Regions from separate parts of the Sphingobium sp. WTD-1 genome, predicted to be linked through region 1. Evidence: riboswitches for the same ligand, from Rfam matches in the RefSeq annotation. Region 1 holds a riboswitch; the other holds the start of a gene.
The links. A riboswitch is a leader RNA that binds a small molecule or an ion and turns the genes downstream of it on or off. The one in region 1 is predicted to bind thiamine pyrophosphate.
Positions count from the first base shown of each region.

Region 2: another riboswitch for thiamine pyrophosphate. It lies ahead of N6H05_RS23120 (TonB-dependent receptor); the one in region 1 lies ahead of thiC (phosphomethylpyrimidine synthase ThiC).

Region 1 is NZ_CP119127.1:661,670-671,069, reverse strand. Features, by position in the region: gene N6H05_RS03435 (circularly permuted type 2 ATP-grasp protein) at 1-1,496, opposite strand, end outside; gene N6H05_RS03430 (transglutaminase family protein) at 1,500-4,832, opposite strand; gene N6H05_RS03425 (prolyl oligopeptidase family serine peptidase) at 4,987-7,086, opposite strand; gene N6H05_RS03420 (hypothetical protein) at 7,106-7,390, opposite strand; TPP riboswitch at 7,499-7,608, shown strand; gene thiC (phosphomethylpyrimidine synthase ThiC) at 7,663-9,400, shown strand, end outside.
Region 2 is NZ_CP119127.1:4,650,302-4,659,701, forward strand. Features, by position in the region: gene N6H05_RS23095 (TolC family outer membrane protein) at 1-285, opposite strand, end outside; gene N6H05_RS23100 (protein-L-isoaspartate O-methyltransferase family protein) at 296-928, opposite strand; tRNA gene N6H05_RS23105 (tRNA-Cys) at 1,119-1,192, shown strand; gene pnuC (nicotinamide riboside transporter PnuC) at 1,240-1,806, opposite strand; gene N6H05_RS23115 (phosphotransferase enzyme family protein) at 1,806-2,948, opposite strand; gene N6H05_RS23120 (TonB-dependent receptor) at 2,951-5,245, opposite strand; TPP riboswitch at 5,275-5,384, opposite strand; gene N6H05_RS23125 (glutathione S-transferase family protein) at 5,468-6,142, shown strand; gene N6H05_RS23130 (hypothetical protein) at 6,147-6,785, shown strand; gene ndk (nucleoside-diphosphate kinase) at 6,960-7,382, opposite strand; gene N6H05_RS23140 (DNA polymerase III subunit chi) at 7,496-7,933, opposite strand; gene N6H05_RS23145 (leucyl aminopeptidase) at 7,939-9,384, opposite strand.

The DNA.
Region 1 (9,400 bases):
GGCGGCACCGGCTGGCTGTCGATCACGCACATGTCGGCCGACATGTCGCCTTCGCCCATCAGCGCCGCGCGGATATCGCCATGGGCGGCCAGCCGCGCAAAGGCGCCCGGCATGATCCGCCATTGCCCCAGCCCATCGCGCGCCACGAACACGCGCAGGGTGAAGGGCAGGGGGGTGAGGCGCCCGCCGACGATCGCCGGGGTGGTGGACAATTTCACCACCTCCTGCCCGACATAGTCCATCGGGCGCCGCGCCATCGTCTCCAGCAAGGTCGCGCGCTGGTCCGCGTCCAGCGTCGACCCCTGCACCGACCGGGCCGAGCCAAGCCCCGCCGCATCGCGGTCGAACGCCGATGCCACCAGCAATTCGTCCAGATGGCCGGTCACATGGCCGCGCTCGCGCTCCTGCCCGCACCACCAGGTGGCGATATTGGGCAGCAGCAATTCGGTGCCCAGCAGCGCCTTGGCCAGTTGCGGCAGGAAGGCGGCAAAGGCCCGCGCCTCGATCACGCCCGCGCCGGGCCAGTTGCTGACCATCAGCCCGCCGCGCGCGCAGGCATCATAAAGGTCGGGCACGCCGATCCGCGATTCCCCGTCGAACGCCAGCGGGTCGAGGAAGCGGCTGTCCATCCAGCGCCACAGCCCGTCGATCCGCTTCAGCCCCTCGATCGTGCGCACGAACAGGCGGCCGTCGCTGACGATCAGGTCATCGCCCTCGACCAGCATCAGGCCCAGATAACGGGCCAGATGCGCCTGTTCGGCATAGCTCTGGTTGAACCGGCCCGGCGTCAGCAGGCCGATGCGCGGATCGGCGCGCTGGCAATCGACCGCCAGGCCCCGGCGCAGATCGGCGAAGAAGGGCGCCAGCCGCCTCGTGTTCATCGCGCCGAGCAGGTCGCCGGTCGCGCGCGACAGCGCCAGCCTGTTCTCCAGCGCATAGCCGACGCCCACGGGCGTGCGCACCCGGTCGGCCAGCACCCGCCATTCGCCGTCCGGCCCGCGCCCGAGGTCCGCTGCATAGAAATGGAGATAATGGCCGCGCGGTGGCGCCGCGCCGGTCATCACCCGCCAATAATGCGGGCTGCCGGTCACCACCGTGGCGGGCAGCTTGCCCTCGCGCACCAGGCTCTGGCCGCTGTAGATGTCGCTGATCACCCGCTCCAGCAGCTCGGCCCGCTGCATCAGCCCCTGCTCGATCCGGGTCCATTCGCCCGCGCCGATCAGCATCGGGATCGGGCTCAGCGGCCAGGGCCGCTCCTGCTCGTCGCCGGTCAGGCGGAACGCCAGGCCCAGATCCTGCGCCTGTCGCTCGACATTGCCGGCTAGCGTCGCGGGATCGCCCTGTCCCTGTTCCGACAGGCGATCCAGCATCGCCCGCCAGCGGGGCGCCATCTCCGCGGGCGCCCCGGCGAACAGGTCGCCGCCCGACGCGCGCGCCAGATAGTCGCCGGCCCAGCCGGACGCTTCGAGACCCGGCAGGACAGGCGAGTCGGTCATCGTCTAATATTCGGGATGCCTGAACCGAAGGTCCAGCGTCATCGGAAATTCGCTCGGGGGTTCGGCCGGCGGCATGTCGACCGGGCCGGGCGTATGGCCATGATCCTGGAACCGCGCCTTGCGCCGCGCCTCCGCCTCATAGCTGTTGATCGGCACATCGTCATAATTGCGCCCGCCCGGATGGGCGACATGATAGACGCAGCCGCCCAGCGACCGGCCGCTCCAGCTGTCGAAGACATCGAAGGTCAGCGGCGCATTGGCGGGCAGATTCGGGTGCAGGCAATTGGCCGGCGCCCATGCCTTGTACCGCACGCCGCCCACCGCCTCGCCCGGCACGCCGGTCGGCGTCATCGGCACCCGCCGGCCGTTGCAGCTGACGATATGGCGCCCGGCGACCAGGCCCGACGCGCGCACCTGCAACCGCTCGGTCGAACTGTCGACATAGCGCACGGTGCCGCCGATCGCGCCGGTTTCACCCAGCACGTTCCACGGCTCCAGCGCATGGCTGATTTCCAGCCCGACGCCGCCGGCCTCCACGCTGCCATGCACCGGGAAGCGGAACTGGCGCTGCGCCTCGAACCAGTTGGGATCGAAATCATAGCCCGCCTGGCGCAGGTCGTTCAGCACCTCCAGGAAATCGGCCCAGACGAAATGGCCCAGGAAGAAACGGTCGTGCAGCGCCGTGCCCCAGCGCACCAGATTGCCCTGCTGCGGCTCGCGCCAGAACCAGGCGGTCAGCGCGCGCAGCAGCAATTGCTGGGCCAGGCTCATCTGCGGGTCTGGCGGCATCTCGAACCCGCGAAACTCGACGAGGCCCAGGCGCCCGGTCGGCCCATCGGGCGAGAACAGCTTGTCGATGCAGATTTCGGTGCGGTGGGTGTTGCCGGTCACGTCGACCAGCAGGTTGCGGAACAGCCGGTCGACCAGCCAGGGCGGCGGCAGCTTGTCCGCGCCGTCGCGCACCGGATTGGGCACCTGCGCCAGCGCGATCTCCAGTTCATACAGGCTGTCGTGCCGCGCCTCGTCGATGCGCGGCGCCTGGCTGGTCGGGCCGATGAACATGCCGGAAAACAGATAGGAGAGCGCGGGGTGCCGCTGCCAGTAGAGGACGAAGCTCTTGAGCAAGTCCGGCCGGCGGATGAACGGGCTGTCGTTGACGCTCGCCCCGCCCAGCACCAGATGATTGCCGCCGCCGGTGCCGACCGACCGGCCATCGACCATGAACTTGTCGGCGGTCATCTTCACCTCGCGGGCATCCTCATAGACGCCCTGGGTGATCGCCACCGTTTCCGCCCAGCTTGTCGCCGGCTGGATATTCACCTCGACCACGCCGGGGTCGGGCGTCACCTTCAGCACGTTGACGCGCGGGTCGGACGGCGGCGCATAGCCCTCGATCCGCACCGGGATGCGGGTCGCCTCGGCCACCTTCTCGACCTGCGCAATCAACTCCAGATAATCGTCCAGCGTCTTCACCGGCGGAATGAAGACGGACAGGAAATTGCCGCGCGGCTCCACCGTGACAGCGGTGCGCACCGCCCCTTCGATGAACACCTGTTCATGTCGGTCCTGATGCTCGGCCTGAGTCACCTCGGACCGCTCGAACCGTTCTGCCGGGGCTTCCGCCTCGGCACGATAATCGGCCAGCGGTTCGCGCGGTTCGCTCGTATCCTGCGGGTGGATATAGGGGAAATCGGACGGCGGCACATAGGGCAGGGTGCCCAGCGGCAGGCGGTATCCCAGTGCGGAATCCCCCGGCACCGCGAACAGCGCCTTGCGCCGCACCTTCCACACCTCGCTCTGCCAGCGCGGCGCGCTCGCCTGCGTCTGCCAGCGCTGGATCGGCAGCACATAGCCCACCGTCTTGGAAAGGCCGCCCTCGAACGCGCGCACCATCCGGCTGCGCTCCTCGGGATTGTCGAACTTGGGGTCGCCCGGCTCGGTATTGGCGGGGAGTTCCGCCTCCTTCACCGACCAGGCCAGTGCATCCTCGAACACCGGCTGGACGAAGTCCGTCTCGACCCCCAGCCCGTCCGCCATGGCGGTCAGGAAGCGGCCGGCATCCTCGGCGGTAATGGTCGTATCGCCCGCCTCCGGCTCGCCCGCGATCAGCCCGGCATCGCGCCAGATCGGTACGCCGTCCGCTCGCCAGTAGATCGAATAGCCCCAGCGCGGCAGGCTTTCGCCCGGATACCATTTGCCCTGGCCATGGTGCAGCAGCGCGCCCGGCGCAAAGCGGTCGCGCAGCCGCCGGATCAGTCGGTCGGCATAGCCCGCCTTGGTCGGCCCCACCGCATCACCATTCCATTCGCCGGCCTGCGGGTCGTCGACCGCGACGAAGGTCGGCTCGCCGCCGGTGGTCAGCCGCACATCCTGCGCGATCAGGTCGGCGTCCACCTGTTCGCCCAGCGCCATCAGCGACGCCCAGCGCCCCTCGGTAAAGGGCTTGGTGATCCGCACCGCTTCGGCAATGCGGCTGACATTCATCGCAAAATTGAAATCGACCTCGGCCGGTTCGGCCATGCCGCTGATCGGCGCGGCGGACCGATAATGGGGCGTGGCGCAGAGCGGGATATGGCCCTCGCCCGCAAACATGCCGCTGGTCGCATCAAGCGCGATCCAGCCGGCGCCGGGCACATAGGCCTCGGCCCAGGCATGCAGGTCGACCACATCCTGGGTGACGCCCTTGGGCCCTTCGATCGGCTCTACATCGGCAACAAGTTGAATCGAATAGCCCGACACGAAGCGGGCGGCAAAGCCGAGGCGTCGCAGCAGCTGCACCAGCAGCCAGGCGGAATCGCGGCACGATCCGGTGCCGATGTCCAGCGTCTCCTCGGGCGTCTGCACCCCGGTTTCCATGCGGATGACGTAGCCGATGCGCTGTTGCAGCTTGCTGTTCACATCGACGAGGAAATCGATCGTCCGTCCCTCGAACGACGCATGCTGCGCGACCAGCGCCTCGAACAGCGGCCCCTGCGCCTCGACGTCATAATAAGCGGCCAGATCGGTCTCCAGCTGCTCGTCATAGGTGAAGGGGTAATTTTCCGCATAGGGTTCGACGAAGAAGTCGAACGGGTTGATGATATCCAGATCGGCCAGCAGGTCGACCTCGATACTGAAATGGTCGACCGGATCGGGAAAGACGATCCGTGCCAGCCAGTTGCCGTGCGGGTCTTGCTGCCAGTTGAGGAAATGGTTCGCCGGCTCGATCTTCAGCGCATAATTGGGGATCTTGGTGCGACTGTGCGGCGCGGGCCGCAATCTTATCACTTGCGGACCCAGACGGATCGGGCGGTTGTAGCGATAGGCGGTCAGGTGGTGCAGCGCGGCCTTGAGCATGATGCGATCAGAAACCACGCTTTGCTGCAATGCAATGCGAAACTGTCGCTTGGCCAAAGATTCTCGCAATTTCCGTTCGCGTAAGCCCCGGCTATCCCCTCATTGAACGACGTCATCCCGGACTTGATCCGGGATCCCGCTTCCTTTTGCACCCCTATTTCCCCTCCAGCCTTTGGCTGAAATAGACCATCTGCATCGCCTGCAACCGGGCGCCCTGCTCGATATCGGCGTCGCCCGAATGGCCGCCGGCGGTATCCTCGTAGAAGAGATAGGGCAGGCCATGATCCTTCAGCCGCGCGGCGAACTTGCGCGCATGCTGCGGCCCGACCCGGTCGTCCTTGGTCGTGGTCCAGATATAGGGCGTGGGATAGGTCCCCCCCTTGCGGATATTGGCATAGGGCGAAATCTTCTCGAGGAACGCCTTTTCCTCCGGCACCGACACGCTGCCATATTCATCGACCCAGGATGCACCGGCCGCGATCTGCTCGTATCGGATCATGTCGAGCAGCGGCACCTGGATCACCACCCCGTTCCACAACTCGGGATGCTGGTTGAACTCCACCCCCATCAGCAGCCCGCCATTGGATCCGCCATAGATGCCGAACTTCTGCGGGCTCGACAGCTTGCGCGTGAATATATCCTGCGCCACCGCCGCGAAATCATCATAGATGATCTGGCGCCTGGTCTTGAGGCCCGCCTCATGCCAGGCCGGGCCGAACTCGCCGCCGCCGCGGATATTGGCCAGCACGAAACTATTGCCCCGCTCCAGCCACAGCTTGCCGGTGATCGCGGCATAGCTGGGCGTCATCGGCACCTCGAAGCCGCCATAGGCGGTCATGATCGTCGGCGTGCTGCCGTCGGGCGTCATCCCCTTCTTGTGGACGATGAAATAGGGAATCTTGGTCCCGTCGCTCGACACTGCCTCGAACTGCTCGACCACCAGCCCCGCCGCATCGAACCGCGCCGGCATCGCCTTCACCTGCACCGGTTTCGGGTCGGCCGCGTCCATCGTCCATAATGTCGTCGGCGCCAGGAAGCCCGCGACGCTCAGATAGACCTTGTCGCTCTTGTCGGATGCGGCGACCGTGCTGATCGTCGCATTGTCGGGCAGGTCGACCGGCTGCGCGCTCCATCCCTTTGCCCCGCGCGCATAGACCCGCACCCGCCCGCGCACATTGTCATTGAGGCTCAGCACGACCCGGTTCTTCGTCGCCACCACCCTGTCGATCGACTGGCGTGGCGTCGGCGCGAACAAAATCTCGGGCGCCAGCACCCCGCCCTCCTGCAACGCTTTCAGCGCCACGCTCGCCAGCGCCCCCGCCGGCACGGTTACGCCGCCGCTCTGCCACGCCTCGCTGGTCTGGATCAGCACCTGCCCGTCGACCATGCCCTGCAACTGGCTTTTGGCCGGCAGCGCCAGCCGCTTCGTCCCCTGCGCCGTCAGCAGCCAGGTCTCGTTGCCGAAGAAGGTGACGCCGCGAAACAGGAAGGCCGCCCGATTGCCCTGGCCATCGCTCAGCAGGATGGGCATCGACATCAGCTGGTCGCTCGCCGCGCCGCGAAACAGCTCCTGTGCGTCGTCCAGTTTCTGCCCGCGCTTCAGCGTCTTGATGATGAAGGGGTAGCCCGATTTGGTCAGGCTTTCCGCCCCCCAGTCGCGCGACAGCAGCAGCCTATCCTTGTCCAGCCATTCGGCATTCTGCTTGGCATTGGGAATGTCGAACCCGCCCGGCACGAACCGGCCGTCGACCAGGTCGAACTCGCGCAGCCGCACAGCATCCTCGCCGCCGTCCGACAGCGCCAGCAGCGCGATCCGTTCCTCGGGGTCGAGGATGGTGGCGCCCTTCCACACCCATTTCCTGCCTTCCGCTCTGGACAAGGCATCCAGGTCCAGCACCGTCGTCCAGCTCGGCGACGCCGATGCATAATCAGCCTCGGACGTATAACGCCACACGCCCTGCGGATGGTCGGCATCGCGCCAGAAATTATAGATGCGGCCGTGGATCAGCATCGGCATCGCGATCCGGTCCTTGGCCGATGCGATCGCCAGCGCTTGCCTGTAATAGCCGGCATAGCGCGGATCGCCCTGCAGCGTGACGACGGTCGCCTTGTTCTCCGCCTCCACCCACTGCATTGCGCGCGGCCCGGTCCAGTCCTCCAGCCAGACGAACGGATCGTCGGCAGGCGCGTCGGGGGCGGGCGCAGCAGCGCCGGTCAGCAGGGCAGCAGAAACCATCGTCAAAAACCTCTTCATTGCGCCCCGCTCATTGTCCTCAATCCCGCGCGAGCTGTCCCCGCAGGTAACGCCGTCGCAGCACCGCCCCCGCCACCAGCAAGGGCAGTGCCGCAGCACAGGCGACCAGCCCCAGCAGCATCGGCGACCAGCCCATCAGGCTGTGAACGCCAAAGGCCGACGGCAGGATCAGCAGCAGCGCCCCCAGCGTCAGCAGCCACAGCCCCCAGCGCCGCGGCCGCACCGCCACCATCCGCATCTCATGCCGCAACGCCTTGCGCCGGGCTTTCTCGGAATCGGGATGGGGTGGCTGGCTGTTCCGCACGATCGGCCTCTTGCTGTGGCCCTTCCCAATTATGGTTTCCATCGCCCCGGCGCAAGGCAAGCGGATCGCGAGGGGCTTCCCCTGCCGCCGCGCTTGCGCTATCCAATGCCCATATCCCCGGGGGACCGTCCGCAGACGGTTGAGAGGCGGCTTTGTGGCCGCGACCCGCTGAACCTGATCCAGTTGACACTGGCGTAGGGAGGGAAGCGCGTCGTGCCACTCGCCCCGTGACACCGCCCGCACTCTCTTTCCGCCTGAAGGAGAGAGACAATATGGCAGACGTCCCCGCCCGCACCGAAATGCGCGTTACTACGGGAGCCATTCGCGGCTCGAAGAAGATCCATGTCGGCCCGCGCAAGGTCGCCATGCGCGAAATCCATCTGGAACCGGGCAGCGGCGAGCCGCCGGTCCGAGTCTATGACACGTCCGGCCCCTATACCGATCCGGACGCGCATATCGACATCATGGCCGGCCTCCAGCAGCTGCGCCGCGACTGGATCCGCGAGCGCGACGATGTCGAGGAATATGACGCGCGCGAAATCCGACCGGAAGATAATGGCCTCAAAGGCCCCGATCGCTCGGGCGGCGTCCAGCCTTTCCCCAATGTCGTGAAGCGCCCGCTGCGCGCCAAGCCCGGCATGAACGTCTCCCAGATGCATTATGCCCGGCGCGGCATCATCACCCCGGAAATGGAATATGTGGCGGAGCGGGAGAATCTCGGCCGCGCCCGCCTGAAGGAATATGTCCGCGACGGCGAAAGCTGGGGCGCCTCCATCCCCGACTATGTGACGCCCGAATTCGTCCGCGATGAAGTCGCCCGTGGTCGCGCCATCATCCCGTCCAACATCAATCACCCGGAATCCGAGCCGATGGCAATCGGTCGCAATTTCCTGGTGAAGATCAACGCCAATATCGGCAACAGCGCTGTCGCCTCCGATGTCGCGTCCGAAGTCGACAAGCTGGTCTGGTCGATCCGCTGGGGCGCCGACACGGTGATGGACCTCTCCACCGGCCGCAACATCCACGACACACGCGAATGGATCATCCGCAACTCGCCCGTGCCGATCGGCACCGTCCCCATCTATCAGGCGCTCGAAAAGGTCGGCGGCATCGCCGAGGAGCTGACCTGGGATATCTTCCGCGATACCCTCATCGAACAGGCCGAACAGGGCGTCGACTATTTCACCATCCATGCGGGCGTGCGCCTCGCCTATATCCCGATGGCGGCCAGGCGCGTCACCGGCATCGTCTCGCGCGGCGGATCGATCATGGCGAAATGGTGCCTGGCGCACCACAAGGAGAGCTTCCTCTACGATCATTTCGACGAGATTACGGAGATCATGAAGGCCTATGACATCGCCTATTCGCTGGGCGATGGCCTGCGCCCCGGCTCGATCGCCGACGCCAATGACGAAGCCCAATTCTCCGAACTCTACACGCTGGGCGAACTGACCCACCGCGCCTGGAAACAGGATGTGCAGGTGATGATCGAAGGGCCGGGTCATGTGCCCATGCACAAGATCAAGGAGAATATGGAAAAGCAGCTCCAGGTCTGCGGCGAAGCGCCCTTCTATACGCTGGGGCCGCTCACCACCGACATCGCGCCGGGCTATGACCATATCACCAGCGGGATCGGCGCGGCGCAGATCGGCTGGTATGGCACGGCGATGCTCTGCTACGTCACGCCCAAGGAGCATCTGGGCCTGCCCGACCGCGACGATGTGAAGGTCGGCGTCGTCACCTACAAGCTGGCCGCCCACGCCGCCGACCTTGCCAAGGGGCATCCGGCCGCCAAGGTCCGCGACGACGCGCTCAGCCGCGCCCGCTTCGAATTCCGCTGGCGCGACCAGTTCAACCTGTCGCTCGATCCCGATACGGCCGAACAATATCATGACCAGACCCTGCCGGCCGAGGGCGCCAAGTCGGCCCATTTCTGCTCCATGTGCGGCCCCAAATTCTGCTCGATGAAGATCACGCAGGAAGTGAGGGACTTTGCGGCAAAGAAGAACC
Region 2 (9,400 bases), 1.1 Mb from region 1:
GGCCGAACGATGCGGCGCCAGGAAGCTGTTCGACGGGCGCACCACCAGTTCCTGGAACTGGAGCTGCGAATTGGCCGTGGGCCGCCCCGCCGCCTTCTGGATCGGGACATTCTCGTCCGTCGCCCGCTGACCGGCGCGTGCGCCGGTCAGGGTCGGATTGGTGCGATAGGCCTTGGCCAGCGCGCCCTGCAGGGTTTCGGCATGCGCCACCCCTGCCATGGAAGAGGATAGCAACAGCAAGGCTGTAGCGGCTTGGCGCCGAAGGGTCATACGCTTTGCTGTCATCTATCCTGTCTCAAAAAACGAATTGCTCCGGCGCGGCGAAACCGGGAAGCACGACCATTTCCATGTCGGTAAGGCTGGCGAGACCCAGCACGCCCGCCACCGCGCGGCCGCTGCACAGGCGAGCGACACCGCGTTCGACGACGCCTGTCACCACCCGTCCCCCATCGACTAGCTGCTGGACGAGCGCAGCGGGAACTTCCTCCACCGCGCCGTCAATGAAAAGAACATCATAGGGCGCACCGGCCGATGCGCCGGCGGCCAGCGGGCCACGCACCACGGTCACCCCGGGCACCGCGATCTCCGCGCCACCCTCGACCTCGACCGCCGTCACCTGCGCACCCAGCTCAGCGAGCAGCGCCGCGCTGTAACCGGTCGCCGCGCCGATCAGCAGCACCTTCTCGCCGGCCTGGACATCGGCTTCCTTGAGCAGACGGCCAGTGACCAGCGGCGGGTTCAGCGCACGGTCGCCGTCCAGCGGGATCGGGCGATCGACATAGGTCATGGCCCGACGCTCGGCGGGGACATAGTCCTCGCGCGGCACCTTGGCCATCACGGCGATCACGCGCTGATCGTCCACGGCGCTGGTGCGCAGCTGGCTCTCGACCATGGCGGTCCGCATCGAAGAAAAGTTCTGCTCGGTCACGATAGTTCCTCGCTTGGCACAACTGTATTGGCAATGCAATACAGTGAAGGGATTACCGGACCTCTAAATCAGCATTTCCCCCGCGCCAAGCGGCTTTCCACGATGGAGAGCGAGATTCTTGGGATTGTTCCCCTTCCTGCGCTTGACTTTGCGATCAAAGGCGGACATTTGCCGCCTCCACCGCACGGAAGGCCCGATGGCGGAGTGGTGACGCAGAGGACTGCAAATCCTTGCACGCCGGTTCGATTCCGGCTCGGGCCTCCATTTTCCAGACAGATGCGATCCGTGCCGAATCCAGGCAGCAGCCTTGTTCAGGCTGCGCTGCGTCGCATCGCCTGTCGCCAGCGCCAATAGCCCAGCAGCGCCAGTCCGATCATTGCGGCATAGAGGCCGGCCGTCAGCCACAATCCCTTGAACGCGAACATGCCGACATAGAAAATGTCGACCGCGATCCACAGCAGCCAGCTCGCCGCATGGCGCCGCGCCGTCCAATATTGGGCGACCAGGCTGAAACTGCTCAGCGCCGAATCCATCCAGGGCAGCGCCGCATCGGTGTAATGATGGATGAACCAGCCGATCGCGCCGGCACAGAGTGCCCCCAGCGCCACCCCCTTGGCGGCCCGCATCGGCGGCAGCGGCACCACCCTTACCTCGCCCTCGTCGCGCTTGCCCCGTGCCCAGCCGACCCAGCCATATACGATGGCGATGCCGAACAGCCCCTGCAGCACCATGTCGGCATAGAGGCGCACGTCCAGGAACAGCTTGGCATACAGGGCGCAGGCCATCAGGTTGATCGGCCAGCACAGCAAATGCCGCCGCGCCGTCAGCCAGATGCCAAGGAAGCTGATGATGACGGCAATGATCTCCAGCACAGACATCAGCCGGCCACTCCCTGATGGAGCCGCGCCAGAAAGCCCTGCCCCTCGTCGGACAGGAACCAGTCGGCATGGCCGACCAGATAGGCCTGCCAGGCCAGCATCGCGCCTTCGCGATCGGCCAATATGCTGAAGAAATAGTCGATCTCGGTCAGGGCGAATTCGATATGGACCAGCGGCAGCAGGTGCAGCAGCGTATCGATCTCGGCAGGCGCCAGCGCCAGCACACTGCAATAGCCCGCCAGCAAGGCCAGCGCGCCCTCCACATCCGCCGGCTCGGCCAGCCGCCCCTGATCCAGCGTCAGCCAGGGAATCGCCGTCCGCTCGATCGCGGTGGCCAGATCATGCAGGGCGCAGCTGCGGGTCGACAGGCCGAAATCGAAGATGCTGCTCACCACGCCTTGCGCCGACCACAGCAGGTTGGAAGGGTGCCAGTCATTATGGGTCCAGAGCGCAGGCAGCTCCGCCAGCCGCGGCGCCAGCCCCTGCCCCAGTGCCGCGAACAGCCGCCCCAGTTCCGACCGCCAGGGCATGTCCGCCAGGAAGGCCGCCACCGCGGGCCGTGCCGCGACATAGGCGTCCGCTGCGGCCAGCGGATCAACGGCGGGCAAGATCGTGAAGCTCGACACCAGCGGATGCGCTCCGCGTGCCGGCGCATCGAAACCGGCTGCCGCCCGATGCAGTTGCGCCAGCGCGACACCAGCCGCAAAGGCGTGATCGGGCGACAGGAAGGGCGTCCAGGACTGGCGATCGCGATAGAGATCGAGGCCCGGTGCCTGGCGATGCAGCTCATAGCTCCATTCGCCCAGCGCAATCGCGCCGGCGCCATCGGTGGCGCACAGCACATCGGGCACCGCCAGCCCGGCACCGCGCAGATGCGCCATATAGCCATGCTCCTCGGCCAGCGCCGCCGGCGTGCGCAAGCGCTGGTGATGCCGCTTCAGGAACAGCGGGCCGCGATCCGTCTCGACCAGCGCTGCCGCCGAAAAGGGGCGCGGCGAATGCCAGGCCAGCGCCGCCAGCCGGCCAGCGTCGGGAAAATGGGCCAGCACCGCCGCTGCCTCGTCCACAGTGATCGCCGGCCAGGCCGGCGCCTCCAGCGCCAGCCCCATGCCATGGACCAGATGCGGAGTGGCGGCGCTCATCGTCAGAAGGCGCGCGACAGCGTCGCCACCACGGCGCGCCCGCTGCCGACATAATAGGTCGGCGCCGAACCGGCGATCAGCGTGCCGTTGCGCCCGACCGTATCCTGCGCGTTGGTGCTGATCGAATAGACGCCCGACAGGACACGCGGATTGGTGACGTTGATCGCGTTGATGCGCAGATCCATCACCTGCGCATCGATCAGCCCGGCCAGATGGACGCCCACCGACAGGTCCAGCGTGGCATAGCCCTTGATGCTCTCGTCATTCATGAAGGTCGCATATTGGCGGCCGACATATTTGAGCGCGCTGCTGCCGAACAGCCGGCCATCATCATAGGTGCTGCCCAGCGCGAACTGGAAGCTGGGGGCCGATACCGCCCGCTTGCCCCTGGTCGGCAGATAATCGCCGTTGATCGCCAGATCGTCGTTCAGGCGCGTGTGCAGATATTCGGCCGAAGCATAGATGCTCATCCCCTTGGCCGGGCGATAGTCGATCTCGCCATCCAGGCCATAGCTGCTCTGGCTGCCGGCGTTGATGGTCGAATTGACCAGCGCGCCGCCGCTGTCGATCACCGTCGCCACCTGGCGGTTGCGGAAATGATAATGGAAACCGGTCAGCGAGAAGGACAGGCTGGGGCCGATATAGCGATAGCCCAGCTCCTGCGAGATCGAATATTCATTCTTCAGGCCGTCGGTGCCCTGGCTCACCAGTTCGCCGCCATAATAGCTGTTGTAGAGCGCAAACTCGTTGGGCGTGCGGAAATTGGTGGTGATGTTGGCGAACAGCTGCTGCCGGTCGTCCAGCTGATAATGGATCGCCGCCCGCGGCAGCGCGGCAAAGCTGTCGATCCGCACCGTCGATTGCGGGCCGGGCAGATAATTGCGGCCGTTGCGCAGCAGGTTGACGCCCTTGAAACCGATGTCGATGCCCAGCTTGGGCGTCACCGCAATGCTGTCGGACAGGAAGAAGCCCTTGGTGACCGTCTCCGTGCGCTGATTTTCATAAGCCAGCAGCCGCCCGTCGGCGGTGCGGATCGCCTTGTCCTGATAGCCCCACGGGTCCACCGGCCGGCCATCGGCATCGATCGACGTATAGGATTGCGTCACCCGGTCTGTGCCATAGTCGAACCACAGGCCAGCCACGATCCGATGCGCGCCGGCCTGCAGAGTCAGCTTGCTGACGTCGCCGACGCGGAACTGCTTGCCGGTCCAGTTGCCCAGCACCGTGGCGACGCCATCGACCGCACCGGGCAGGTCGATCGGCTGGGTCAGTTCCTCGGTGCCCAGATAATTGCCGGTGGTGGCGAGCTGCGTGCCATAGGGCGAATTGCCATGCCCCATCTGCAGATAGGCGCTGCTGTCGAAGCTCAGCGTGTCACTCAGCTTCAGGTGGACGGGCGCCGCGACATAGAAATTGCGGAACGGCGCGCGATAGAGGCGCCAGTAGTTGGTATTCCCCTCGCTATAGGCCTCGTCGAAATTATAGCCCCGGCCAGAGGCTTCCCAGTCCGTCTTGCTGGGGCTGGGATAGGTCGATGTCTTGGCGTCGTTGAAGGAAAAGGCGATGCTCGCCCGGTTGCCCTCGCCCCATTCGTTCAGCAGCTTGGCATCGATATGCTGGCGCTGGTCATGTCCCGCCCCGCGCCAGTTGTCGGCACGGTTGTTGGAATAGGAAATGAAAGCCTTCAGCCCGGTCGACCCGATCCGTCCCGTGTCGATCCGCGCAAAGACGCGCCGTTCGTCATAGGAACCGACCGACAGGTTGACGAGGCCGCCCGCCTCGGCCCTGGGATCATCCAGCGTCAGCGACAACAGGCCACCGGCCGCCGCCACCACCGGCGAGTCAATGTCTGCCGCGCCCTGCGCCAGCATCACCTGCCGCACATTCTCCGCATCGGCGAATTGCGAGGGATAGGCATAATAATAGCCGATGTCGTTCTGCGGCGCGCCTTCCATCAGCACGCCGATCTGGTCCTGGCCCAGGCCGCGCAGCGTCAGGCTGGACGATGCCGACAGGCCATAGGGGTCGCTGGACGAGACATTGGCGCCGGGCAGCAGGTTGACCAGCTGGAACGCATTGAGCGTCGGCGCCTGCTTGATGATGAAGTCGGTGGAGATCGCGCTGACCGCCTTGGGCGCGCTCTGGTCGGGCAACAGGCCTTCGGGGTCGGGATGGCCGACGACCTGGATATTGGTCGACTGGTCCAGCTCATCCTCCGCCATCGCGGGCGATGCGATCATCAACAGGGCCAGCGTCAGGCAGGCGCTTCCAACATGGGGCAATCGGGCAGTCTTCATCTCACGTCCACTCCACAGGAGGGACGACGGACCTGCCGCCTTGCCCTCCCTACGCCGGTATCAGCCGGATCAGGTTCAGCGGGTCGTGGTCTGCTGACCACCTCTCAGCCGCGCATGAGCGGCCCCCCGGGGATGGCCGCCCCTTAGGCGTTTCGACGCGAAGTGGAAAGCCCTCTCTATCGGCTCTCGACTTATCGAAGCCCGCCCGGCTAAGACATGGCCATGATGAAGCTGTTCATTGGCAACAAGGCCTATTCGAGCTGGTCACTGCGCGGCTGGCTGGCATGCAAGCTGTCCGGCCTTCCGTTCGAGGAAGTGGTGGTCCCCCTCTATGACGAGGAATGGGAAAAGCGTCGCGAGGGCGATGAGTTCGCCCCCTCCTCCGGCAAGGTGCCGATCCTGTGGGATGGCGACGACATCGTCGTGTGGGACAGCCTGGCCATCGTCGAATATCTCAATGAAAAGGCCGGGGGCGACCAGTTCTGGCCGACCGATCCAGGCGCTCGCGCCATGGCTCGCTCGATGGCAGCCGAAATGCACAGCAGCTTCGCCGCGCTCCGCCGCGAGCACAGCATGAACATCCGCCAGATCTATGATCCGGTCCCGCCGTCGGAAGCCGTCGCCCACGACATCAGCCGGATCATGCAGCTCTGGGCCCAGGCCCGCGCCCGTTATGGTGGCGAGGGCGATTTACTTTTCGGCGAGTTCGGCGCCGTCGACCTGATGTTCGCGCCGGTCGTTACCCGCTTCATCACCTATCAGCTGCCGGTCGCCCGCTTTGCCGAAGCCTATATGCGCGCGATCATCGCCCATCCCTGGATGCAGGAATGGATCGGCGAGGCGCAGGCCGAGGAATGGGTGATCGACAAGTTCGAAGTCCCGCCACAGACGGCCTGATCCGATGAGCGACAGCCCCGAGGCCAAGCAGGAGACCCGCAAGGAGGAAGCCGCCCGTATCCGCCGACGCTGGATCACGCTTGGTGAGTTGCTGGCGGTGGCCGCCGTGCTGATCTCCGCCCTCACCCTCTATCTCAACTGGGCCGACAAGAAGGACGAGCGCGCCAGCAAGGCCGCCGAAAGCAGCAAGGCCTCCGCCCGCGCCGCCCGGCTGGTGCTGAACGCCGCAGCCGATGGCGACAGCCGGCTGACGCTCAAGCCCGCCGATCCCGATCAGCTGGTGCAGAGCCAGACCATCCATTTCCCCAGGGCGCTCGGCATCGCCCCGGTCGACACCACCGGCGAACCGCGGATCGAGGCCGGCTGGTTCGAGGATGCCCTGAAAAAGGCGCGCAACGCCGCCAAGCTGCCCGACGACAGCATCGGCGACGAGAAACTGCCGGTGACCATCGTCACCCAGTTCGTCGTCAATGGCGACACGCACAGCGATTCCACCGTCTACGACATCGGCTATGGCATCGCCGGCAAATGGCTGTCCGGCCACAAGCTGACCCTGCGCGGCCTGTCCCTGGTCAGCCACGCCCAGGGCGCCGACGCCCAGGCAAAGATCGACGCCCGCTGGGCCCGCCAGACAAAAGGCTAGGGCTGCACGGCCAAGTTCGGACAGGCCGCAAGCTGACGTCTCAGTTCCTCCCCAAGCTTGCTTGGGGAGGATTACGGACAGTCGCCTACCACCGATCATCCCCAGCAACAAAAAACCCGGCCGCTCCTTGGGGGAGCGCCGGGCCTTTTGCTCGTCCGGGGACGGGTGTCGGGTTTAGCCGACGATTTCTTCGGGCTTGAAGAAATAGGCGATCTCGATCGCGGCATTTTCTTCGCTGTCCGAACCATGGACCGAATTGGCTTCGATCGATTCGGCCAGTTCCTTGCGGATGGTGCCGGCGTCGGCATTGGCCGGATTGGTGGCGCCCATGATGTCGCGGTTGCGGGTCACGGCGTTTTCGCCTTCCAGAACCTGGACGACGACCGGGCCCGAGATCATGAAGGCGACCAGGTCAGCAAAGAAGGGGCGTTCCTTGTGAACGGCATAGAAGCCTTCAGCCTGTTCGCGGCTCATGCGGATGCGCTTGGAAGCGACGACGCGCAGGCCGGCTTCTTCCAGCATCTTGGTGACGGCGCCGGTCAGGTTGCGACGGGTTGCGTCGGGCTTGATGATCGAAAAAGTGCGCGTGACGGCCATGGCCCTCATAACTCCGGATTGTTGGAATAAAGTTGCGCGCCCTTTAGACCGGGGCGAATGACTTCGCAAGAGGGGGGCAAGGGGCCTTCGTATCAGCCCCTATTTCCCGGCGTTCAGGGCCCCTGCACCCATTTGCGGCCTTCCTGCCGCCAGAAGCGCGGGGTCACGCCCTCGCGCTTGCTAAGCGCGCGCCAACTGGCCCGCGCCCCGTCGATCGTGTCCGCGTCGAAGAAATAGAAGGCGCGATCGAAGCCCAGCGCCTCCTCGCGCCACACCCCATCCGCCAGCGCGATATGCCTGGCGCCATTGGCCGCATCGCAGCTCTGCGCCAGCAGCACCGGCTGGGCGGCGTCCACCCCGTCGCCTGCCAGGCCGTTGGCCAGGAAGCTTTCGGGTGGCCCCGCCCATAGCCCCGCCGATATGCGGGCCAGCCGTTCCGGCTCGTCGGCCACCACCAGCAGCCGCGCGCCCATGTCCAGGATGCGCGCCGCGATCGCAGGCAGCACCCCTTCCACGGGATCCCGGCTCAGCTGGTAGAAGTCGACCTGCACCGGCTTCAGCGCTCGAACTTGTCGGCCACCAGCTGGTCGATCAGGCGCACGCCATAGCCGGTCGCGCCCTTGTCGGCGGTGGCGCCGGGCTTGTCCGACCAGACCATGCCGGCAATGTCGAGATGCGCCCACTTCACGCCGTCATTGACGAAGCGCTTGATGAACTGGGCAGCGGTGATCGAGCCAGCGAAGCGCGGGCCGATATTCTTCATGTCGGCGATCGGGCTGTCGATCAGCTTGTCATAGGCCTCCGACAGCGGGAAGCGCCACAGCTTCTCGCCGCTGGTCTTGCCCGCCGCCAGCAGATCGTCGGCCAGCGCATCGTCGTTGGCGAACAGGCCGCCATGCTCGCTGCCGAGCGCGATCATCATCGCGCCGGTCAGGGTGGCGAGGTCGATCACCACTTCGGGTTCATAGGTCTTCTGCGCCCAGGTCACCGCGTCGCACAGCACCAGCCGGCCTTCCGCGTCGGTGTTCAGCACCTCGATCGTCTGGCCCGACATCGACGTCACGATGTCGCCGGGGCGCTGGGCATTGGCGTCGGGCATATTCTCGACCAGGCCACAGATGCCGACGACACGGGCCTTGGCCTTGCGACCGGCCAGCGCCTTCATGGCACCAGCGACGGCGCCGGCGCCGCCCATGTCCCACTTCATGTCTTCCATGCCCGGCCCAGGCTTGAGCGAAATGCCGCCGGTGTCGAAGGTCACGCCCTTGCCGACGAACACCACGGGCTTATCGGCGGCGCCATCGGTGCCGTCCCATTCCATCGCCAGCAGCCGCGCCTCACGCGCAGACCCCTGCGCCACGCCCAGCAGCGCGCCCATGCCGAGGTCCGTCATCGCCGCACGGTCCAGCACGGTGATCTTGACGCCGAGGTCAGCCAGATGCTGGCAGCGCGCGACGAAGCTTTCGGGATAGAGGATGTTGGCCGGTTCCGACACCAGTTCGCGGGTGAAGGCGACACCGGCGGCGACCGCCGACAGCTTGGCCCATTCGGTCTCGGCGCCGGTCGCGACGATCGTCACGGTCGCCAGCGTCGGCTTGGCTTTTTCGGGCTGACGCGTGCGATAGGTGTCGATCCGCCAGCTGCGCAGCAGCGCGCCCAGGCCCAGCCGGGCGGCATCCTCGCCACTGACGCCGGCCGGGAATTCGACCGCTGCGTGGGTCGCGCCGCTGGTTGACAGCTTGGCGGTCAGCGCGCCGCCAGCCCGCTCCAGGTCGGCCGCGCTGCCATTGCCGATGCCCAGCAGCAGGACGCGCAGCACCGCGCCGCCTTCCTCGACGAAGCTCTCGACGCTGCCGCCCGCCTCACCGGCGAAGCGCGCGGCGGCGGCGCCGGCGACCAGCGTGGCCGATGCGGCGAGCGGCAGGCTGTCGACAGTCCCCTTCGCCACGGCAAGGACCAACGTGTCGACCTGGGGGCGCGTGGGGCTGAATTGGATGTCCATCTGGGGGCCTTTTCTC